One region of the Streptosporangium sp. NPDC049644 genome, then DNA from elsewhere that is predicted to be linked to it. Evidence: riboswitches for the same ligand, from Rfam matches in the RefSeq annotation. Region 1 holds a riboswitch; each other region holds the start of a gene.
The links. Region 1 has a riboswitch for cyclic di-AMP ahead of AB0J58_RS23205 (hypothetical protein). Riboswitches for the same ligand answer to the same signal wherever they lie in the genome.
Positions count from the first base shown of each region.

Region 2: another riboswitch for cyclic di-AMP. It lies ahead of AB0J58_RS12580 (C40 family peptidase); the one in region 1 lies ahead of AB0J58_RS23205 (hypothetical protein).
Region 3: another riboswitch for cyclic di-AMP. It lies ahead of AB0J58_RS29280 (NlpC/P60 family protein); the one in region 1 lies ahead of AB0J58_RS23205 (hypothetical protein).
Region 4: another riboswitch for cyclic di-AMP. It lies ahead of AB0J58_RS08735 (C40 family peptidase); the one in region 1 lies ahead of AB0J58_RS23205 (hypothetical protein).

Region 1 is NZ_JBFAOJ010000042.1:10,991-16,681, forward strand. Features, by position in the region: gene galT (galactose-1-phosphate uridylyltransferase) at 1-799, shown strand, start outside; cyclic di-AMP (ydaO/yuaA leader) riboswitch at 872-1,008, shown strand; gene AB0J58_RS23205 (hypothetical protein) at 1,012-1,986, shown strand; gene AB0J58_RS23210 (VWA domain-containing protein) at 2,032-3,087, opposite strand; gene AB0J58_RS23215 (VWA domain-containing protein) at 3,088-4,038, opposite strand; gene AB0J58_RS23220 (DUF58 domain-containing protein) at 4,082-4,966, opposite strand; gene AB0J58_RS23225 (MoxR family ATPase) at 4,973-5,691, opposite strand, start outside.
Region 2 is NZ_JBFAOJ010000016.1:117,624-123,314, forward strand. Features, by position in the region: gene AB0J58_RS12570 (M48 family metallopeptidase) at 1-1,026, opposite strand, end outside; gene AB0J58_RS12575 (hypothetical protein) at 1,237-2,076, opposite strand; gene AB0J58_RS12580 (C40 family peptidase) at 2,269-2,811, opposite strand; cyclic di-AMP (ydaO/yuaA leader) riboswitch at 2,894-3,053, opposite strand; gene AB0J58_RS12585 (class I SAM-dependent methyltransferase) at 3,397-4,095, opposite strand; gene AB0J58_RS12590 (NlpC/P60 family protein) at 4,168-5,145, opposite strand; gene AB0J58_RS12595 (hypothetical protein) at 5,285-5,691, opposite strand, start outside.
Region 3 is NZ_JBFAOJ010000063.1:526-6,216, forward strand. Features, by position in the region: gene AB0J58_RS29275 (LuxR C-terminal-related transcriptional regulator) at 424-624, shown strand; gene AB0J58_RS29280 (NlpC/P60 family protein) at 816-1,778, opposite strand; cyclic di-AMP (ydaO/yuaA leader) riboswitch at 1,871-2,018, opposite strand; gene AB0J58_RS29285 (amino-acid N-acetyltransferase) at 2,355-3,008, shown strand; gene AB0J58_RS29290 (RDD family protein) at 3,237-4,295, shown strand; gene AB0J58_RS29295 (Lsr2 family protein) at 5,587-5,691, shown strand, end outside.
Region 4 is NZ_JBFAOJ010000011.1:146-5,836, forward strand. Features, by position in the region: gene AB0J58_RS08735 (C40 family peptidase) at 365-934, opposite strand; cyclic di-AMP (ydaO/yuaA leader) riboswitch at 949-1,179, opposite strand; gene AB0J58_RS08740 (3-isopropylmalate dehydrogenase) at 1,321-2,367, shown strand; gene AB0J58_RS08745 (branched-chain amino acid aminotransferase) at 2,539-3,633, shown strand; gene AB0J58_RS08750 (Uma2 family endonuclease) at 3,850-4,443, opposite strand; gene AB0J58_RS08755 (O-methyltransferase) at 4,546-5,199, opposite strand; gene cimA (citramalate synthase) at 5,476-5,691, shown strand, end outside.

The DNA.
Region 1 (5,691 bases):
GAACAGGTTCCCCTCGTTCTCCACCCGTCTGGGGGACTATCAGCAGGTCGGCGGGTTGAGTGAGGTCCGCCCCGGGATCGGCCGCTGTGAGGTGGTCTGCTTCACCGCCGAGCACGACTCCTCGTTCGCGATGCTCCCCCCCGAGCAGGTGGAGCTGGTCATGGAGGCCTGGATCGACCGTACGGCGGAGTTGTCGGCGATGCCGGGCGTGGAGCAGGTGTTCTGCTTCGAGAACCGGGGAGCCGAGATCGGCATCACCCTGCTCCACCCGCACGGCCAGATCTACGCGTACCCCTACGTGACCCCGCGCACCAGGCTGACCCTCGGGGCGGCCGGGCGGCACCGGGAGCGGACCGGCGGCAACCTGTTCGCCGACGTGCTCGCCGCGGAGCGGGAGGCCGGGATCCGGGTGGTGGCCTCGAACGAGCACTGGACGGCGTTCGTCCCGGCCGCGGCCCGCTGGCCGGTGGAGGTCCACCTCTACCCCCACCGGCAGGTCCCCGATCTGGTCGGCCTGGAGCCCGCGGAGCGCGCGGCGTTCGGACCGCTCTACACCGACGTGCTCCGCCGCCTCGACGGACTGTTCGGCGTGCCGATGCCCTACATCGCGGCCTGGCACCAGGCGCCGGTCAACACCGGTCGTGACCTGTCGTACGCGCACATGGAGCTGTTCAGCATCCGCCGCGCGCCGAACAAGCTGAAATATCTCGCCGGCTCCGAGTCGGCCATGGGCGCCTTCGTGAACGACGTGCTGCCCGAGGAGGCAGCACACCTTCTGCGCTCTGTTGTCACGAACTGATCACCAATTGGTCTCGTCTTGAAGTCGCGTGACCCTCTGTTTACCACTACTATCCTTCCCACATCGGCTGCAACAGCCGATATGCCTAATCCCAGGCGCATCGCCCGGGAGCCGGGGAACCACCGCACCTGGGGTGAAACCACTTCGGTGGAAGGGCGTTCTCCAGCCCGAACCCGTCAGCTAACCCGGTAGGCGGAAGGAGAGGAGAGTTCGTGGCGGCCCCGTCCCCCACGTTCCGTCGGCATGCGGCTCTGGCCCTTTGTGCGAGCCTGATCGCCACGTTCACCCTCGGCGCCCCCACCGCGGGAAGCGCGGAGCCCAAGCCGACCGAGGCCAAGCTCCGCGCCGAGCTGGCCAAACTCGGCAAGAAGGTCGACTCGCTGATCGAGGCCTACGCGGCCAAGCGCGAGTCCCTCAAGAAGGCGCAGAAGGCCGAGGCCGTCGCCAAGCAGAACCTGGCCAGGGCCGAGGACCTCTACGCCAGGGCGGAGAAGCAGGTCGACTCCATAGTCCAGCTCCGTTACCAGAGCAGCACCGGCGGCCTGCCCGCGCTGCTGTTCGCCGACGACATGGGGGGAGCCGCGGTGATGGAGCAGCTCACCGCCCAGCAGAGCGCCCACCTGCAGGGTTTCGCCGAGAGCCTCGAACGCAGGAAGAGGGCGACCGAGACGGCCGCCAAGCTCACCGACGACATCGGTGAGGAGGCCAGAGAGATGCAGACCCAGCGCGACGAGGTCGAAGACGTGATCAAGGACATCAAGAACAAGCTCGACCAGCTCGCCCCCGTCGGCTCCGGGCGCCGCGCCGACGGCAGCTGGGCCCCGCAACTCCCCACCGGCGCCGACAACATCACCGACCGGACCCGGATCATGCGTGAGGCCGTCAAGAGACGCTTCGACCTCCCGTACTCGGTCGGTTGCTACCGGTCCGCGAACGACGGCGGCGAGCACCCCCTCGGCCGCGCCTGCGACTTCATGATGAGCACCGGCGGCACGATGCCCTCGGCCGCCAATCTCCGGCTCGGCGACGAGATCGCCGCCTGGGCCATCAAGAACAAGGCCAAGCTCGGGGTGAAGTACGTGATCTGGCGCCAGCGCATCAACCACGGCTCCGGCTGGAGAACCATGTCCAACCGCGGCGGCATCACCGCCAACCACTACGACCACCCGCACATCTCGATGTACTAGCGCCGTCCCCGCGGGGGCCGCTGAGGCGTTGCGGCCACGGGTACGTCAGCGGGTCGGTGTCCGGGGGCGATTCCACCAGAGGGAGAGGGACAGGGCCGCGGTGACGAGGGCGGCGCCCCCGGCGGCGAAGGCGGGGGCGGTGTCGACCTGTTGCCGGATGACGGTGAAGCTGCCGGGGAGGGCGTCGAGGGCGCTCTGGAGCTGGTCGGCGTTCTCAGCGCGGTGGTAGGAGCCGCCGGTGGTCTGGGCTATCCGTTTGAGTGCGGGCTCGTCGATGACACGGGGGTTGCGGCCCCTGTCGAATCCGCCGCGACCGCCGAAGCCGCCGCCCCAGCCGCCGAATCCGCGGCCGTCGAACTGTGAGTTGTCGCAGACCATCGGGGCCGGGTTCGTGGTGCCGAAGCCGATGGTGAAGACACGGACGCGGCGCAGGGCCGCCTCCTGGGCGGCGAGCTGCGGGTCGACGCCCTGGGTGTTGGCGCCGTCGGTGAGCACGACGATCGCGGCAGCGGCGTAGCCCGACCCGCCGCCGGGGTTCGCCCCGGTGGAGGCGACCGACGGGTCGACCTCCGCGATCGCGTCGATCGAGGTGAGCACGGCCTGCCCGATCGCGGTGCCCCGGGACACGGTGAGGCCGTCCAGCGCCTCGATCAGCGAGTCGGTGTCGTCGGTGGGCGGGACGAGCAGACCCGCGGTGCCCGCGAAGGTGACCAGGCCGATGCGCGGCCCGCCCCGCTGCGACTCGATGAACTCGGCGGCGGCTTTCCTCGCGGCGGTGATGCGGTTGGGGTCGACGTCCGTGGAGCACATGGAGCCGGAGGTGTCGAAGGCGAGCAGGATCGTCGCCGACGTCTGTGGCACCGGGACCGACGCCTGTGGTCGCGCGGCCCCGACCGCGAGCAGCGCGAGTCCGGCTACGAACAGTGCCGCGGGGATCTTCCGCGTCCAGCGCGTACGGCCGGGCAGGGCGCTGCGTACGAGCGCGATCGAGGTGACGCGCACAGCGGCCCGCCGGCGGCGGCGCCGCGCCCACTCGCGGATCGCGAAGATCAGCGGGATGACCAGGATGGACAGCATTGCCCACGGCCACGAGAACGACATTCAGATCACCCGTCCGGACCGGAGCACGGTGAGCGCCGCGCCCGCGGTGAACAGCGCGAGGGCGAGCCCGATCAGCCCGCCGGCGAGGGGCAGCGGCTCGTCGGAGACGGTGAGCCGCAGGTCGATCGTGTCGGCGATCCCGTCGAGCCGCGCGGTGTCGGAGGCGGGGTGGTAGGCGCCGCCGGTGGTCTGCGCGATCAAGGTGAGGGTGTCCTCCTCGAGCGAGGTCCGCAGGTGGTAGCCGTCGACCCGCACCGTCGCCCCGGCGGTGGTGCCGACCCCGACGGTGTGGATGTGGACGCCCGCCCGCTGGGCCACGGTGGCGGCGCGCTCGACGTCCGCGCCCTGGTTCTGGCCGTCGGAGAACATCACGATCGTCGCCGACGGCCAGTAGCCGATGTCGGGGGCGGCGCCGTCGCGGCCGACGGCCACCTGCTTGCCGGTGATCGCCGACAGCGAGCCCGTGATGGCCGTCCCCAGCGAGGTGCCGCCAGTGATCTTCAGCCGGTCGATGGCCTTGAGCGCGACGGAGTGGTCGGCGTCGGGCCGCGCGGTGGTGAGCGCGCCCCGTTCGAACGCGACGACTCCGATGTCGACGCTGTCGGGCTGGGCCGCCACGAACGCGCGGGCCGCCCGCTGCGCGGCCGCCAGCCGGGTGGGCACGACGTCGTCCGCCCCCATGCTGTTGGAGACGTCGATGGCGAGGATGACGGTGCCCGCGGTCCGCGGGACCGGTACCATGGCCGCCGGTCCGGCGATGGCGATCGCGAGTACCCCGACGCCGGCGATCGTCAGGCCGACTCCGAGGTACGTCCGGCGGCTGCCCGGCACAGCGACCCCGGCCGCGGTGAGGGCGGCCGTCCGGCGGCGCGCCGAGACGACGGCAGCCCAGGCGAGCGCCGCCGTGACGAGCAGTCCGACGGCCAGCAGCAGCGGGGAGGACAGGGTCATGAGGCCGGCCTCACATGTCCGTCGATGACCTCGGCAGGCTCGGTCATGGCGACCGGTCCCCGGTTCGGGCGACGACCTCGACGAGCGTCTCGGCCAGATCGCGGTCGGTGTCGATGCGGTGGACGGGCACCCCGGCCCGGCGCATGCCCGCCTCGAGCCGGGCGTCGCGGGCGTCGACGGCGGCGCGGAAGCGGACCCGCAACAGCGGGTCGGCGGAGTCGACGACGAGCTGCTCGCCGGTCTCGGCGTCCTCGACCACGATCAGCCCGGCTTCGGGCAGCACGTCGTCGGCCGTGTCCGCGATCCGCAGGGCGACCACCTCGTGCCGCCTGGCCAGGCGCTGGAGCGAGCGCTCCCAGTCGCCGTCGCCGATGAAGTCCGACAGCACCACGACGAGTGCGCGGCGGCGCGCGAGCCGTCCGGCCGCATCGAGCATCTCCGCCAGGTCGGTGGTGGTGCCACCGCGCGCCTTGGAGGTGCGTTCCAGCTCGGCGCCGATCCGCAGCGCGTGCCGCCGGGAGGTGCCGGGCGGCACGACGCGCAGCATCCCGGTGTCGAACAGCAGGGCGCCGACGCGGTTGCCGCCCCGGCCGAACAGCCGAGTGAGGACGAGCGCGAGCTCGGCGAGTACGTCGCGCTTGCCGCGCCCCGGCCGGTCGGCCGCCATCGACGCCGACCGGTCGAGGACAAGCCACACCGTCAGCTCGCGGTCCTCGGTGAACACTCGCAGGTGCGGCTCGTCCAGCCGTGCGGTCACGTTCCAGTCGATGTGCCGGGCGTCGTCACCGTCGCCGTAGGGGCGCAACCCGGTGAAGTCGATCCCGGAGCCGCGGTGCGCGGTGCGGTGCGCGCCCTGGAGCCGGCCGTCGAGTCTGCGGACGACCTTCCACTCCAGGCGCAGCAGGAGCCTCTCGGGGGCGGCGGCCATGGCGGCTCAGCGGTTCTGCAGGACGACGTCGGGCGCCCGGACGGCCCCGAGCACCCTGGTGATGATCGTGTCGGCGTCGACGTCGTCCGCGAGGGCCTCGTAGGACAGCACGAGGCGGTGGCGCAGCACGTCGAGCGCGAGCTCGGACAGGTCGCGCGGCAGGACGTAGCTGCGGCCGCGCAGGAACGCCAGCGCCCGGGCGCCCGTGACGAGCGCGATGGACGCCCGCGGGCTCGCCCCGTAGGTGACATACCGTTCCAGCTCGCCGAGCCCGGCCGTCGCGGGGGAACGCGTCACGGAGACCAGCCGTACCGCGTAGTCGACGATCGCCGGATCGACGTACACCTGCTGAGCGCGGGCCCGCATCGCGATCAGCTCCTCGGCCGTCACCATCGGCCGCGGCGGCTCGGGCGGACGCAGCGCTCGTTCGACGATCGCCTGCTCTTCGGGCTGCGTCGGATAGTCGACGACCACCTTCATCATGAAACGGTCGACCTGCGCTTCGGGCAGCGGGTAGGTGCCCTCCGACTCGATCGGGTTCTCCGTCGCCATGACCAGGAACGGCTCGGGCACCCGGAACGTCTCACGGCCGATCGTCACCTGATGCTCCTGCATCACTTCCAGCAGGGCGCTCTGCACCTTGGCGGGGGCGCGGTTGATCTCGTCGGCCAGCAGCAGGTTCGCGAACACCGGGCCGAGCTCGGTTTTGAACTCCCCGGAGTGCT
Region 2 (5,691 bases), on a different contig from region 1:
GGCCAGGCTGAGCAGCCCCATGACCAAACCCACCGCCCTCGGGTCACCGATGGAGGAGATCCCCGCGCGACGCCGCACGACCCCCGCCGAGGTCACCACGTAGAGCAGGCACGCCCCGAACGCCGCGCCCAGGGCTCCGACGAGCGTACCGGAGAGCACGTCGCCCGCCTTGGCGTGACCGAGCTCGTGCGCGACCACCAGCTCGACCTCGTCGGCGGGCGCCCGGAGCAGCGTGTCGTAGACGACGATCCTGCGGGTCGCGCCGAATCCGGAGACGTAGGCGTTGAGCGCGGTGGTCCGCCGGGAGGCGTCGGCGACGAGCACGTCCTCCACCGGCACGCCGTCCCTGGCGGCCATGGCGAGCAGGTCGTCGCGGAGTCGTCCGGCCTCCATCGGCCTGAAGTCGTTGAAGATCGGCTCGATGAGCACCGGGTAGGCGAAGGAGGCCGCCACCGTCAGTGCGAACGCGCCGGCCGCCGCCGGGATCCACCAGCGCCGGTAGCGCCGCGCCAGCGCGACCACCGCCAGAACCATGATCGCGGTCAGCGCGGTGCCGACGCCCAGGCTCTTGATCCGGTCGGCGGTCCAGGTCGGCCAGGTCTGGGTGGACAACCCGAAGTCGCGCAGGTAGGTCTCCGACCACATTCCCAGCGGCCAGCGCAGCATCGCGACGGCCACCGACAGCACCAGCACGCCGAGCAGCGCCCGCAGCCACCACGGCCCCCGCAGCCGGCCGACGAGCCGGGCGCCCAGCGGGGTGCCCACCAGTACCCCCGCCACCACCAGCGTCAGGCCGAGGGAGAGGTAACCCGGCACGCTGACCAGTCTGTCGAACGCCTCGGACCTGGCGATCTGCTCGGCCGTGAAGTCGCGGCCCGGATCGGGGACGACCGCCGGGGTCCCCTCGGGCAGCGCCCGCCAGGGCGTGGCGACCGCCACGACCGCCAGGGTGACCACCCCCAGCGCGGCCAGCGCCCACCCCGCCGACCGCACACCCGAGGGCGCGTCCGTCGTGCTCAGCGTCATCAAACACCTCCAGCGTGGAGCCCGAACCCTGGGCCCCGTCCTTTGGATCCTCCGCCTGCCGCGGTCGGCCGGACGGCGCCTCGCCCTGTCGTCACCGGTCGCCGCGGCACGCCGCGGCTCCCTCCCGCGCCCTGCGAGGCACCCGCCGACCGCTCCTCGCCACGGCGGGATCCGCCAGGTGAGGCCTGGACCGGGAAGGACACAAGGATGTCAGGCGAGTTCCTCTCCGAGATAGTCACGCCACGCCACGGTGAGTTGGGCGGGCGACAGGCCGAGCGTGTCGGTGACATCGCCACCGTAGAGTCTCACCAGGGCCCTCTCACCGAAGCGCTCCGCGATGAACCGGCAGGCGAGCCAGGCCTCCTCGTACGCCTGCGCGAGCCGCGGAGCGCCGGGGGCGAAGTCGGCGGGACCCGGGAGACGGGCGGGCAGGACTCCGGCGCGCACCTCGGCGGCCAGCTCGGCGGCGGCCGTCCGTACCGGGATTCCGGCATCGCGGTAGCCCACGTAGTCGGCGAAGCCCTCCGACAGCCACATCGGCACCCGGCCGCCACGGGTCGCACCGGTGGCCACGTGCACCAGCTCGTGCGTGATCACCACGTCCCTGCCGGTCATGGTGAGCCTCGCGTAACCCGAGGGCAGGACGATCACCCGGTCCGCGGTCGCCATCGCGGCCAGGCCCCGGGTGCTCTCCGCTCCGGCGAGTGCCGCGGCCTCGGCATCGGTGGCGGGGAACAGGATCACCGCTCGGACCGGCCCCCAGATCGCCGCGACCGCGCGACGGGCCCGGTCGGCCCTGGCGGCCAGGTCTCGCAGGACGGTGGGCGCGAGGTCGTGGCCGATCACGAGGGAATGCTCACCCCGGACGACGACGGCGGCGCCGGGCCACAGGTCTCGAAGGTCGACGGGGAGTTCTCCGGCGCGCTGGAGAGGATCACGAGGAAGCGGGCCGGCTCCGGCCAGGAGAGGTCCCGTCCCGGCCGACGGGCCCACGCTCATCAGCGCCAGCATCCCGGCGAGCACGGTGCGGCGCCCCTTCGGGACGGACATAACGAGTCGATGTTATCGGAATGCCGGCCGGTGCTCCGGCCTCCGGGCCGGGGGCCGTCAATCGACCGGCATCGCGACGCTCCTTGCCGGAGGCACGGATCCGCCCGGGCGGCACGCTCGCGGCCCCTGCCGGAAACGGAGCGGCCCCGCCCCTCCACATGTGAGGAACGGGGCCGGCGCCCCTTGCCCGGGTCAGGCTCCGGGCCGGACCGCTCCGGCGAAGGAGGACCTGTAGTACCCCTCCAGCTTCACGATCCGGACCGTCTTGCCGCTGCTCGGCGAGTGGACCATCCTGCCCTTGCCGACGTACATGCCGACGTGGCCCTTTCCACTGAAGAACATCAGGTCACCGGGGCGCAGGTGGCTCCACGAGACCTTCTTCCTGATCGCCCGGTACTGGCTGTGCGTGATCCGGGGGATGGACACGCCCGCCTTGCGCCAGGCGTATTTGACGAGCCCCGAGCAGTCGAACGCGCCGGGACCGGAGGCACCCCACCGGTACGGATCGCCGATCTGCTTCTTGGCCGTCGAGACGGCCTTGCGGGCCCGCACCTTCTGCAGGGCCGCCCTGCTCATCTTGGTCTTGACCTTGGTACCGGCCTTGGCCTTGTGCGCAGCCCGATCGGTCTGCTCGGAGACTCCGGCCGCGGTGTCGACCAGGATCTCAGGGGTGCTGTCCGTCGTCGCTCCGGCCGCCGTCGACCCCAGGGTGACCGCTCCGGCTGAGGCGGTCAAGGTGAGGGCGATACCGCCGAGGGAAAGGCGGAAAAGGCGCGACAGACGGGTGTTACACGGGGTGGTAGACAGGATTTCTCCTTGGTGCTTCCACTGATGCCTACCGGGTTAGCTGACGGGTTCGGGCTGGGAAGATGCCCTACAGCGCAAATGCGCTGATTCACCCCTGGCCACGTTGTCTCGGGCCTTTTGGGTCCCCGGTTCCATGCCTCCTGGCTGCATGGATTCGGCGGGCCGCCGCGATGAGGTCCGTCCCCCGGCAGGGGAGCGGCGGCCGGTTGGATTTCTATAGGGACACCGGCCCGAAGACCGACATTCACCGCGACGGCATGGCTTGCACGTCGCGAGGCCAGAAGTTACCCCGATCTCCAACTTTCGGCAAAGCATTCGCCAAACAAGAAGATCGACAAGCCTTCGTGATCTTCCTGTTACCCCTGCTTAATGGCCATTTATGCTATTGAGATATGACCCTCGTCACACCTCCGGAATCACACCCGACAAATCATGGTTTCTGTAATGTTCATCACATTTACCATCATTCACCGTTGAAGCCGTGAGGGGCCCTCCCTCGCCGCCGGGCACGCGTCAGCGCCGGACGCACGTGTAGGCGCCGTAGATCGATTCCCTGAAGTCCGCCTCGACGATCTCGAACCCGGCTGCGTCGAGCATCGGTTCGAGAAGCCACCGGAAGGTGCTGTACTCGGTGCGCAGATGCTCGGCGTAGTCCTCGCGGGTGTAGCCCAGCGCGGGATCGCCGGCCGCGCCGTCGAGCCAGCGGCCGAGCACGGCGTCGGCCTCGGCCGGCCGGAAATCGAAGATCAGGTCGCGCAGGCGCAGGACGCCCCCGGGCCGTACGATCCGCGCGATGCGGTCGAGCGCGACCGCCTTCCAGAAGTCGGGGAGCTGATGAAGGGCGTGACGGGTGTAGACCGCGTCCGCGGGTGGCCCCGCGTGCTCGTAGGAGAGAAAGCCCGCCCGCACGCACTCGAGGTTGGCCAGGCCGTCCTCGGCGGCCCGGACGGTCAGGAAGTCGTGCATCGCCGGGGAGACGTCAACCGCCACCACCCGCCGGAACCGACGCGCCGCGGCCAGGGCGAACTGCCCCGTCCCCGCGCCGAGCTCCACGACCGTCGCCGTCTCCCCCAGGCCGCGCCCGGCGAGTGCGGCGAGGTCCTCCCCCGGATCGGGCCTGCCCTGCTTGCGGTCGAACCCGGCGACGAACGCGGCGTCGAGGTGCTCGGGACCGGCATGGGCGAGTTCGTCGAGCATCCATGAAGTGATCATTTTCCGATGCTGACAGCGCCGCCGCGGGCGGCGCACCCGGTTTTCCGGCCGCCGGGACCCGCGCGCCGTGCGTCAGGGGCGGACGGCTCCGACGAGGCGACGGCCGTAGGCCGAGAGCGGGACGACCTTGACCACGTCGCCGGTCTGCGGGGCGTGCACGATCTGGCCGTTGCCCGCGTACATGCTGACGTGGCCCAGGCCCTCACTGAAGATGAGGTCGCCCGGCTGGAGGTCGTTCAGCGAGACCTTGCGGCCGGCGCCCCAGCTCCACTGCTCCCAGGTGGTACGGGGGAGGCTGACTCCGCCGCTGCGCCAGGAGGCCTGGACCAGGCCCGAGCAGTCCCAGCCGCCGGGCCCCGTGCCGCCGTACTGGTAGGGCTTGCCGACCTGCGCGAAGGCGAACTGCAGGGCGGCGCGGGCGTTTCCCGAGGCGGAGCCGGTGTACTGGATTCCGCCGCTCTCGGGGTTGCCCGCCTTGAAGACGTTGAGTTCGCGCAGGAGCTTCGTCTGAGCCTTGACCATCTTGTCGGCCTTGGCCTTCTCCCTGGCCAGCTCGTCGCGCGTCTCGTCGGCCTCGCTCAGCGCGCCCTTGGCCAGGTTCCTGTTGAGCCGCAGCGCCTTGGTGGCCTCGTCGAAGGCGCTCAGCGACTGGGCCCGGGAGGCCGACATCTGGTCGACCGAGGCCAGGCCGCTCAGCAGCGCGCCGGGGTCGGTCTGGTAGACCATGCCCTCCCAGCTGTTGACCGCGCCGAACTGGTAGGTGCTGACCGCCATCGCGACGAGCTCCTTGCGCAGCCCGGCGACCTGCTCGCTCTGCCGGGCGAGCTCGCTGTTCAGCGTCACGTACTTCTTCCTGGCCCGCTTCCACTTCTCCGAGGCCTGGTTGTACTTCTCGACGATCTGGTCGGCCTGCTCGTTGAGCTTCTCCAGCTTCTTCTTGGCCTGGGCGAGCGTCGGCTTCGGCTCCGCGGAGGCCCCGCTCACCGGCGTCATCAGCATCGCGAGGGCGAGCCCGGCCGCCACCGGTATCCGAATGAGTCCAACCGGCATACCCGCCACGGCCACGTCAACGCCTCCAGACTGCACAGACCTGCGGCGAATAGTACAGAACAAGTAAGGTTTAGATCACCTTTTCACATGTTTTGCGCTATTGCCGCAGGTGGCAGCCCCGATACCCCGGAGGCGCCCCTCAGCAGTCGGCGACGGCGCAGATCTTTCCGGTCATCTTTCTGGCGTCGCGCAACTGGGTGGCCCAGTCGCTCCGCGCGGGCTTGTAGTACTCCCCGGCCCAGAGGTAGACCAGGACCGCGTTGCCCTTCCTGACCAGCACGCTCCGGTCACCCCCCACGCCCGCCTTCCCCTTGTAGTAGACCTGCCCGGAGACCTTCAGCGCCTCGTCTCCGAGCCCGGTCAGGCGCGAGGAGACGTAGCGGTAGGCGGAGCCCCCGTTGGTGTTGGAGCGGCAGGCGGTCAGGGCGGAGCGCACCTGGGCGACCGCTCCGGCGGCGGCCGCCTTCGAGCGGTACAGGATCACCTGCTCGACCTTCTGGAAGTCCGGGACGCTGGTGTAGGTCACCGTCCGCGCGGCCGTCCGGC
Region 3 (5,691 bases), on a different contig from region 1:
GGCGTGGCCGTCGAAGAGCGTCACGATGAGATCGATTTTCCCGGGGAAAAGCGGGCGGCTCGCTTCCGCCGAGGATGCGGCCCCGCGGGCGCGTGCCGCCACGACGGTTCCGGCAAAACCTTGTTCTGCCAGGGCTTCTGTCGTCGCAGCCAGAGGGGCGTCTGCGGGCTCGTGCGGGGGCACAGCCGTGACTTAACCCCAAAGGCACTGACATATCATGAGTACTTCACGTAGCACCTAGTATGTCAATAGTGGGTGCGCGCTATGAAGAGTAGAACTTGACGACCTTTGAACAAGGCGTTTACCGTTCCTGGCGGACGGTATTCATTTCCGGCGTCTCACGCCCGGTTTCCAGAGTGGGGGGAGTGACTCTTGATGGCATATCCAGAAGTGGATTCTCGCCATGGCGACAGCCCCCTGGGCATGGGTGATATCGGTCTCAGCGACGACGACCTCGTGCTGCTGGCTGAACTCGCCAAGGGTGTCACCGTCGACAGGGTGGGCCGCCGCCTCGATATCAGCGGCCGGACCGTCAGGCGCAGGCTCAGAGGCATCTGCGACCGCATCGGTGTCGCCACGGCGATCGAGGCCGTGGCCTGGGCGGCCCGCCGCCGCCTGATCTAGGCCCTTCCCTTGGGGCTTCGCCCACTGCGGTCGGGTGGCGTCTCGCCGCGTTGTCGTCGGCCACCGCACCCGCGGGGCACGAGTCCCGGGGGCGCGACTCCGGGGAGCACCGCCCGACCGGCCCTCGGCAGGGCAGGGTTCGCCGGGCAGGAGCGGGCGCGCTCCTGCCGAGGGCCGGTCGGCTCGGCCGCTCAGTCGGCGATCCGCACCCCGCCGGCGAAGGGCCGGTTGTCGATCGTGGCGATGTGGATGACGTCACCCGTCCGGGGCGCGTGGACCATCAGGCCCGCGCCGATGTAGATCCCGACGTGGTGCAGGTCGCTGTAGAAGAAGACCAGGTCGCCTGGGCGCAGATCGTTTCTGGAGATGTGGGTGCCCGCGGTCCACTGGTTGCCGGTGTAGTGCGGCAGGCTGATGCCGACCTTCTGGTAGGCCCACATGACCAGCCCGGAGCAGTCGAAGGAGTTGGGGCCCTCGGCGCCCCAGACGTACGGCTTGAGTTGCTGGGTGAGCGCCCAGCGGGCCGCCTCCGCCGCCTTGCCGCTGCCCACGATGGGCACGTCGACCTTCACCCGGGCACCCCTGTTGCTGACGGCCCTGGTGCGCACCTCGCTGAACAGGTCGCTCTCGACCCGCGCGACCAGTCGCTCGATCTTGCTGCGCTTGCCATCGATCTCCTCCAGGAGCGCCTTGACCTCCGAGGTCCTCGCCTTGGCGCTGGCCTGTGCCCGCTCGGCGGCCTCGATCGCCCGGCCGACCTGGGCGACCTCCTCACTCTGTTGCTGCTGGAGGGCGTAGTTGGTGGTGGCCTGGTCGAGGAAGGTGTCGGGGTCGGTCGCCTGGGTGAAGGCGAGTCCGGAGTTCAGGCCGCCGGACATGTAGTTGCTCTGCGCGAGGAGGGTGGCCTTGGTGCGCCGGGTCGCGAGCTCCGACTCGCTCGTCGCGAGGGTCTTCTTGGCACTTTCCGCGGCTCGCTGGGCCTGCTTGAGCCTGACCCGTTCGCCGTTGTACTGCTCGGCGAGCGTGCCGATCTCCTCGTGCAGCTTCTCGGCCTGCTTGGCCAGTTGCTGGAGGCTGGGCTCGGGATCCGCCGTGGCCGAGACCAGGGGGGTGCCGAGGGTCATGATGGCGAACGCCAGGCCGATGACCGCCATGCGGCGACTCCGCCTCCGCGGCGCGCGTTCTCGACAGCGGGCGTCGCCGCCCGCGTGCTCTCCTGCGCGGTCGCGCATGCGCTTCACCAACGGGCTCCTCTCCTCGGCCGCCTACCGGGTTAGCTGACGGGTTCGGGCCGGAGGCAGCCCTACCGGGTGCGCCGGTGGCACTCGGATTCACCCCGAAGGACGTGGTGGGTCCCCGGTTCCCCTGGTCGGGAGATTCGGCGGGTCAGGCTTTTTACGTCTCTGACATCGAGCACGGAGATTAGTGCACTCGTGGTTCCTGCTCAACCAGAACTGCGAACTCAGTAGAGGTTTCGCAACTGAAATGTCACGGAAAGATCACATGGCAATATGATCAACATGGCCATTACGCTGCCTTTGCCTTCCTCGCGGTGGTCCCGGCGCGGGTCTTCCCTGGTCCGGGACCGTGCCAAAGATGAGCTGCGACACATCGGAGGCGTCGTGCGCCCAGCGTGGTAAACCAACTACCAAGGGTCATGTGATGCCTTCGGGGCCGGAGTTAAGGATGAGCCGTAATTGAAGGCCGGAGAGGACGTACGCTGATCGGTCATGGAGCAGCTTGCGGAGCATTCTCCCGTGCCGTTCGCGAACCCCGGGAAAGAAGGGGAGCGGCGAACCGGATCCGAGGGAGAGGGGCGGGAATCACCCGCTCCCGGCGTCACCCCGGCGGTCACGGTCCGTCGCGCCCGCACCCCGGACGTCCGCGCCATCAGGCGGCTCGTCGACACCTACGGTGGAGCCGGCCCGCGCCTGCTGGAGAAGGCCACCGTCACCCTGTACGAGGACATCCAGGAGTTCTGGGTCGCGACCGACGCTGAGGGGATGATCCTCGGTTGCGGGGCGCTCCATGTCCTCTGGGAGGATCTTGCCGAGATCCGGACCGTTGCCGTCGATCCGACCCGCCGGGGGATGGGAATCGGCCATCGGATCGTCTCGGCGCTCATCCGCACGGCCGCCGAACTGGGGCTGCGCAGGGTCTTCTGCCTGACCTTCGAGGTCGACTTCTTCGCCCGGCACGGATTTCAGGAGATCCAGGGCACGCCCGTCGCCCCGGAGGTTTACGCCGAACTTCTCGCCTCCTACGACGAGGGCGTCGCGGAGTTCCTCGATCTGGAGCACGTCAAGCCCAATACCTTGGGAAACACTCGGATGCTGCTGCACCTGACACACGAGCCCGACTCTGATGACTTTAGAGATGACTGACTGGAAAGGTGACTGTTGATTCCTATGTCGATACCTTGTGCAGCAGCAAGCATGTGCGTCTGACATTTGCCACATGCGCAGTCTAAGTGAGGTGACGCGGTGAGCACCGGACAGCCGCCGTATCCGCAGGATGATCCCGAGCGCAGTCGCACACCTTCGGGACAGCCGGATTACGGACAGCACAACCCGGGTCGAGCCCCTGGCGAACTCGACCCCGACGTGACGATCATGGGATATCGGTCGGAGGGGTCGCAGCCGAACACCGGCCCGGGGGTGGCCCAGCCCGGCTACGGCCAGCAGGGTTATGGCCAGCAGCAGGGTTATGGGCAGCAGCAGGGCTACGGTCAGCAGCCCGGTTACGGTCAGCAGGGGTACGGACAGCAGCAGTCGTACGGTCAGCAGGGCGGGACGGACATGTACGGCCAGCAGCAGGGCTACGGTCAGCAGGGCGGGACCGGCGCGTACGGTCAGCAGCCCGGCTACGGACAGCAGGCGTCCCACGAGCAGTCGGGCTACGGTCAGCAGCCCGGCTACGGGCAGCAGCCCGGCTACGGGCAGCAGTCGTCCCAGCCGGGTTACGGCCAGCAGCAGTACGGTCAGCAGCCCGACTACGGTCAGCAGCCCACCTATGGGCAGCAGTCGTCCCAGCCGGGTTACGGCCAGCAGCAGGGGTACGGCCAGCAGCCCGACTACGGCCAGCAGCCCGGCTACGGTCAGCAGCAGCCCGCGTACGGACAGCAGCAGGGGTACGGCCAGCCTTACGGCGGTCCTCCCGGCGCTCCCGCTCCGCTCGCCGAGTGGTGGCAGCGTCTGGTGGCGCGGATCGTCGACGGAATCATCCTGGCGATCCCGACATTCATCATCAGCGGGGTGCTGACCGCCATCCTCGTGACGTCTCCCGGTTTCAACCTTGAGACGGGCGTCGTCACGGAGGGGAGCGGCGTCTTCCTCGCGGGTCTGCTCAGCTCTCTGATCGCCGCGGCGATCTACTTCGCCTACGAGTTCTTCATGATCAGTAGGGGTGGGCAGACCGTCGGCAAGATGGTCATGGGCATCAAGATCGTGCCCGTCGGCAGCACCCTGCCGCCGGGCGGGCTCAGCTCCGACGTCGCGCTCAAGCGCGGCGGTGTGTTCTTCGGTCCGCAGTTCCTGAGCTGGATCCCCGTCCTCGGCTGGATCGTCAACATCTTCAGCCTCGTGAACGTGCTGTGGCTGCTGTGGGACAAGCCCCTGCAGCAGGCGCTGCACGACAAGGTGGCCGGGACGGTCGTCGTCAAGATCAAGTAGTTCCGGGTAAATCGGGGCCGGCGGTTGAACCGTCGGCCCCGATTTCGCGCTCGGACGAGAAAAACGGGGATCGTTAGGGGCGGGTAACCGCCTCGGCCACGGAAGCCACGGAAGCCACGGAAGCGTAAAAATCATTTGCCGCGCCTTGGTTGGCGCGGGGGGACTTATGATCGGGCCCCGGCGCGGCGGAATATTCGTGTTTGAGGCCGACAAGGGGCTCAGGAGAGCTCACAAGCCGCTATGAGACGCCAATGCCGGTTCTGCCCTCGCCGAGGGTTCGCACGCCAGTCATCGAATGGCGGGACCGGCCCGCCTCCGGCATCCCCGGGGACGGCCCGCGGGTTTCTCTCCTTCACCTTCCGTCGCGCGTTCAGGGTCTTCTCGCGGAGCTGGATCACCGGGTGTGCGGTGTTGCCTGGGTTGTCCGGTGAGCCCATCGTCTTTGGTGGTTATACGGTCTACGACTATGTACTCCACGCCGGAGTGGGTCGTACTCTTGGCAAGAAAGCGTTGAAGATCCGTCTTGTTCCGCAGGCTTGCGTCGCATCGGCTGCCACCCGGGTGATGAAGCGGGCCGCTCTCCATCCGGATGTTCCACCGGCGGTGGACATTCTCGCGATGAACCCGCCCGCGGTGATCTCCGGTTCCGTGACAAGGCGTTGTTCATCCCGGCGGGCAGGCTCTCCCACCAGGAGCTTCGCCCCTCCGAGGCCGGTGGCGCGGGGGCCGGAGAGCGGGCGGGCATTGGTATTTCCGAAGGCGACGGTGATCACCTGATCGTCCTGTCGGTTTTTCCCTGCGGCTTTACGACTGCAACCGGTAAGGCGGCTGGAGAGAAGCATTAGGCTGGAGAGTGACGGGCATGGTCGCCCCTGCTGACACACGTCGCCGTCCGGTGGCGCTATGGTCATCTGTGGGCGGTTCCAGACTGAACGGGCGGACACCCGCGTGGCTCGGGAGTCGTCGCCAAATTTTCATGGTCTCCAGAAAGCCACCTAGCGGTACGGAGCGAGGACGAATGTACGACGTATTGTCCGCGTTGATACCTCCGGCGGTCGTCGGCGGAGCCTTCATCTTCGGAGTCGTCAAGCTACTTCGGAGTGAAGCCGCCGGTCGCCGGCCAAAACAGTCCGACCCGGCCGAGTCGCAGAACAGCTGATCCACCGGAGCGCCGACTGAGAGTGTCTCGGTTGCCTGTGAGAATCGCCGGGCTCCTGGAATTGCCGCTCTTCGATCGCGGGTATATGTTTAGCTTGCGAATGAAACAATACTCCGCGAAAGGATTGTGTAGATGGCCAAGCAGATCCAGGAGATTCTCATCGACGACCTCGATGGGGGCGAGGCCAATGAGACTGTCGCCTTCGCGATTGACGGCACCAGCTATGAGATTGACCTG
Region 4 (5,691 bases), on a different contig from region 1:
TCCGGCCGCCAGGTAGCCTGAGATGAAATGCGCCAGGTCCCAACCTGCCGCGACGGGGTCTGACAGGGGTGGGCCGGCGACTCTCCGGCGCCACGCCCAGATCACCGGTCCGTGATCCGGACCCGTGACATCAGGCCTGGTCGGAGCCCTGATCGGAGTCTCGACCATTGCCCTGCTCGCATCCGACCGAGACGAGATTCGCCATGTACGACATGTATCCCTGGAACCACGCCGAAGAGGTCAAGGACGAGGCCGCCGAGGCGCTCCAGACCGCCCTGGACCGCCGGGACAACGGTGGTTCTCCAATTCGCTGAACCGGTTCCCGGCGCCGACGGGGTTCCCTCGGCCGATCAGCCGGCGTGTCTCATCCGTCGGTCGCGAGTTTGATCTGCTCGGTCAACCTGACCCCCTGCGGATCGGGGCGCACCGCGCCGACGAAGGAGGACCGGCGCCAGGCGCTGAGCTTCTCCTCCTTGACCACGTCGCCGCTCCGCGGGGCGTGGACCATGTAGCCGGGCCTGGTGATCATGCCGACATGGCCGAGACCGCTGAAGAAGGCCAGGTCACCGGGCTTGAGGTCCTTCCAGGCGATCTTCTTGGAGAAGGCGGCGTACTGGTCGTTGGTGACGCGGGGCAGCTTGATCCCGGCGGCGCCGTAGGCGCGGAGCATCAGGCCCGAGCAGTCGAAGCCGCCGTTGCCGGTGCCACCCCAGACGTAGGGCGTGCCGCGCTTGGACATGGCCCACTTCACGGCCGTCTGCCAGGCGGGCTTGGGGGTCGCGCTCTTCAGTGCCGCCTTCAACCTGACGGTGCCGAGCGCGGGGGTCTCGGGGGAGGGGAGAGGGGAGGCGGCCAGTGCCGCCGTCGGCGCCATGGCCGAGGCCGCGAACACCGCGGCGCCTGAGACGAGGATGGACAGGACGCGAGAGTACATCTTGCCGGACAGGATGATTCCTTCCATAAGGCCGGCCGGGTGAGCTGTCGGGCTCGGGCGTGGAGGCCGCCCTACGGCGCGAAAACGCACCGATTCGCCCCAAGGAATCCCGTGATGGCGGCCGGGAACGCGCTCCGGGGCGGAGCGAGGTTCCCGGGGGCCCGGTGGATCCCGAAAAAAGTGGTTCCCCGGCTCCGTACGGGCCGGTAGGGGGATGGTCCGTACGGATTAGGCGTCAATGTGAATGGGGAGGACGATAACGAAACCTCACGAAACGGTCAATAGGGAGCAAAAAAGGACAAAGTGATCACGCGGGCGGATGCGTGGACACGTCCGAAGAGTGAGATCGGTGTTCGATCACCGAGACGGACAGGTAAGGTGCCTGCATGGATTCGCGTAACATTCGCCTGGCGGTCATCCCCGGGGACGGGATCGGAGTCGAGGTCGTCACCGAGGGCCTGAAGGTCCTCGAAGCGGTCGGCACCAAGGTGGAGACCACCACGTACGACCTCGGGGCCAAGCGCTACCACGAGACCGGTGAGACCCTGCCCGACCCGCTGCTCGACGAGCTACGCGGATACGACGCGATCCTGCTCGGCGCGGTCGGCGACCCCAGCGTGCCCCCGGGCATCCTGGAGCGCGACCTGCTGCTCAAGCTCCGCTTCCAGCTCGACCACTATGTGAACCTCCGCCCGGTCAAGCTCTTCCCCGGCGTCGAGACGCCGCTGGGCAAGGCCCGCCCCGAGGACATCGACATGATCGTCATCCGGGAGGGCACCGAGGGCCCCTACGCCGGTGCCGGAGGCGCCATGCGCCGTGGCACGCCGCACGAGATCGCCACCCAGGAGTCGCTGAACACCGCCTACGGTGTCGAGCGCGTGGTGCGCTACGCCTTCGAGAAGGCGGTGGCCCGCCCCCGCAAGAAGCTGACGCTGGTCCACAAGACCAACGTGCTCACCTACGCCGGTGACCTCTGGGCCCGCACGTTCGACCGGATCAGCGTGGAGTACCCCGAGGTCCAGACCGACTACTGCCACGTCGACGCGGCCTCGATGTTCTTCGTCAGCCAGCCGGAGCGCTTCGACGTGATCGTCACCGACAACCTCTTCGGTGACATCCTCACCGACATCGGCGCGGCGATCGCCGGCGGCATCGGCCTGGCGGCCAGCGGCAACGTCAACCCCGACCGCACCGCGCCGAGCATGTTCGAGCCGGTGCACGGCAGCGCCCCGGACATCGCGGGCCAGGGCAAGGCCGACCCGACCGCCACGATCCTGTCGGTCGCCATGCTCCTGGACCACCTGGGCCTGGCCGACGAGGCGGCCCGGGTGGAGCAGGCCGTCGCCGACGACCTGCTCGAGCGGCTGGCCGGCTGGGCCGGCCGGACCACCCAGGAGATCGGTGACGACATCACCGCGCGAGTAGCCGGCTGAGGAAGCCGCCCCCTCGACCCCGACGCGCCTGGCGGCTCCTCCGAGCCGCCGGGCGCGTTTTTGTTTCCCCGCACTGCCGGTTTTCGGCATGGATGCAGTAGTTTCCCGTTACCCGGTCCAACGCAGAATGGACCCAAGGGTAAGCCAGACCTCAAGATAAGGATCCGCGTCATGACCACCGCTCAGAAGCTCAGCTTCGACGTGCAGCTCTCCGACCACGCGCGCACCGCGGCCGAGCGCGAGCAGGTAATGGCGGCTCCGGGGTTCGGCCAGGTCTTCACCGACCACATGATCTCGATCGACTACACCGAGGGCGAGGGCTGGCACGACGCCCGGCTCATGCCGTACGGCCCGCTCAGCCTCGACCCCGCGACCGCGGTCTTCCACTACGCGCAGGAGCTCTTCGAGGGCATGAAGGCGTACCGCCAGCAGAACGGTGCGATCGTGACGTTCCGCCCCGAGGCCAACGCCGCCCGCTTCAACACCTCCGCACTGCGGATGGCCATGCCCGAGCTGCCCGAGGAGACGTTCGTCGAGTCGCTGGAACTGCTCGTCCAGACCGACCGCGAGTGGGTGCCGACCACGCCCGGACACAGCCTCTACCTGCGCCCCTTCATGATCGCCACACAGCCGGCGCTCGGGGTCAACTACCCTTCCAGGACCTACAAGTACATGGTGATCGCCTCTCCGGCGGCGGCCTACTTCGGCGGCGGGCAGGCGGTCAGCGTCTGGCTCTCCACCGAGTACACCCGCGCGGCCCCCGGCGGCACCGGCTTCGCCAAGTGCGGCGGCAACTACGCCGCGGCCTTCGTGGCCCAGCGCCAGGCCGTCGAGCAGGGCTGTGACCAGGTGGTCTGGCTGGACGCGAGCGAGCACCGCTACGTCGAGGAGATGGGCGGGATGAACCTGTTCTTCGTCTACGGCGACCGCCTGCTGACCCCGGCGCTCACCGGCACGCTGCTGCCGGGCATCACCCGCGACTCGATCCTCGCCCTGGCCGCCGACCTCGGCCTGCGGGCGGAGGAGGGGCGGCTGTCGATCGAGGAGTGGCAGCGGGGCTGCGAGTCGGGCGAGCTCACCGAGGTCTTCGCCTGCGGCACCGCCGCGGTGGTCACCCCGGTCGGCTCGGTCAAGGGCGCCGACCGTGCCTGGACGATCGGCGACGGCACCCAGGGGCCGGTCACCGGGAGGATCCGCGAGGAGCTGGTGGGCATCCAGTACGGTTCCCGCCCGGACCCGCACAACTGGGTCCACAAGATCTGCTAGTCCCGCGTTCTGCGTGTGGCCTCGGTTGGCTTGGGGTGCTGGATCTCGCATGGGATCTGAACCGTGACGTGACGATGTCCTACATGTGCAAAGTGGGGGCAGCGTGGCGGCAGGTGCGTGGAGAACTGGCCAATGCGTATATACCGGTCACCGCAGCGATCCCCAATCGGAGGGGGCCCGGTCTCCAATCCGGCCGGACCTCCTCCGTGAACAGGGCTATCCTTCGGGCAGCTCGTCGGTGTCGATCGTGAGGTTCCACGGCTCGGGAAGTTTCAGGGAGCCGCCGAACTTGACGATGTTCTCCTGTTGGTACCCCTTGGGGCTGGGGCTGCTGAGGAGCCGGATCTGCTCGTCGAAAGCATCGATGACGAGATAGAGCGGGACACCTGCCAACGCGCAGTTTTGCGGCTTGACGACGTGATCGTCGTTGACGCTGCTTGGGGAGACCACTTCCACCACGAGCAGCGTGACGTCACCGTAGACCTCGTTCTTATCCCACATTCTGGGATTACGTGGCACGACAGTGAGGTCGGGGCGGTAGCGTTCGGCTTGAGGGTCGAGATGGATCTTGATGTCGTTCCAGATCTTCCAACCATGCTCGGTCACTGTGCCGAGAAGCTGGGTGAGAATCCAGAAGACGATGTCGTTGTGGCTGTTGGTAGGCAACTCTCTCACCACGATCCGGCCGTTGATGAGCTCGACGCGCCGGTCAGGCCATTGCTCGCACATCTCTGGGAGTCGCCTGACGAGTTCGTCGCGGAGATCTTCTTGCGGTGGTCTCTCGGTTGGTCGATCCAGAACCTTGGCCATGTGGTCATCCTTCCCTCCGTACAGGTGGGCGCAACGTGTTTGCCGCATCGCTTAAAGTAATCGGAAAGATTCCCGCCCGCCCCGGATTCGGAAAAGTTCTCGTCAGTGCTTTCGAATCATGGTGAGGCCGTCGGCGATGGGGAGCATGATCGAGGTGACCCGCACGTCGGCGCTGACCATGTCGTTGAACTCGCGGATGTGCCTGACCGTCTCGTCGTCCCTGCCGGGATCGGCGACGTGGCCGCTCCACAGCGTGTTGTCGACGAGGATCACCCCGCCGGGGGCCAGCCGCGACATCAGGATCTCGTAGTAGAGGGGATAGTTGACCTTGTCGGCGTCGATGAACGCCAGATCCACCGCGGGGTGCTCGGGGAGCTCGTGCAGCCGCTCGGCCGCCGGGCCGATCCTCAGCTCGATGCGGTCCGAGACCTGTGTCTTCTCCCAGTATCTCCGGGCGACCGCTGTCCACTCCTCGCTCACGTCGAAGCAGGTGAGCCCGCCGCCGGGGGCGAGCCCGCGGGCGAGGCAGATGGAGGAGTAGCCGGTGAAGGTGCCCACCTCCACCGCGTTCCTGGCGCCGCTGATCTGGGCGATCATGGTGAGGAACCGCCCCTGGTCGGGGGAGATCTGCATTCCCGCGCTGTCGCCGGTCAGCTCGCGGGTCTCGACGGCGAGCGCGTCGAGGACGTCGTCGGGCAGGGTGGTGTGCGCGAGCAGGTACTGTCCCACGGCGGGGTCGAGATAGGTCGCCTTCATGGGCCTCATTCTGGTCGGTGGGAGATGGTCGCGGGGGTGAAGCCGAGCCGTGTCGGCAGGCCGCGCGTCTCGAATCCTAAGATCGATGTGTCAGATGCTGTCGGCGTGTGGCAGACTCCAGAGCATCATGTTCTACGGTCTGCTCATTATCGGCAGGCGCGCTGGCTGAAAAGGGACACCGCCAGCGCGCAGACCTCTCACGTCCGTGAGGGGTTTTTTTGTTTCTCGGAGCCGAGTGAGCGCGCGGCGAATCATCGAACCGCGAAGGAGAACGACATGGCCGACGACCGCTTCCACGTGTACGACACGACCCTCCGTGACGGGGCCCAGCAGGAGGGGCTCAACCTCACGGTGGCCGACAAGCTGGCCATCGCGCGTCACCTGGACGGCCTGGGCGTCGGTTTCATCGAGGGTGGCTGGCCGGGGGCCAATCCCAAGGACACAGAGTTCTTCAGGCGAGCTCAAACAGAGCTCGACCTGAAGCACGCGCAG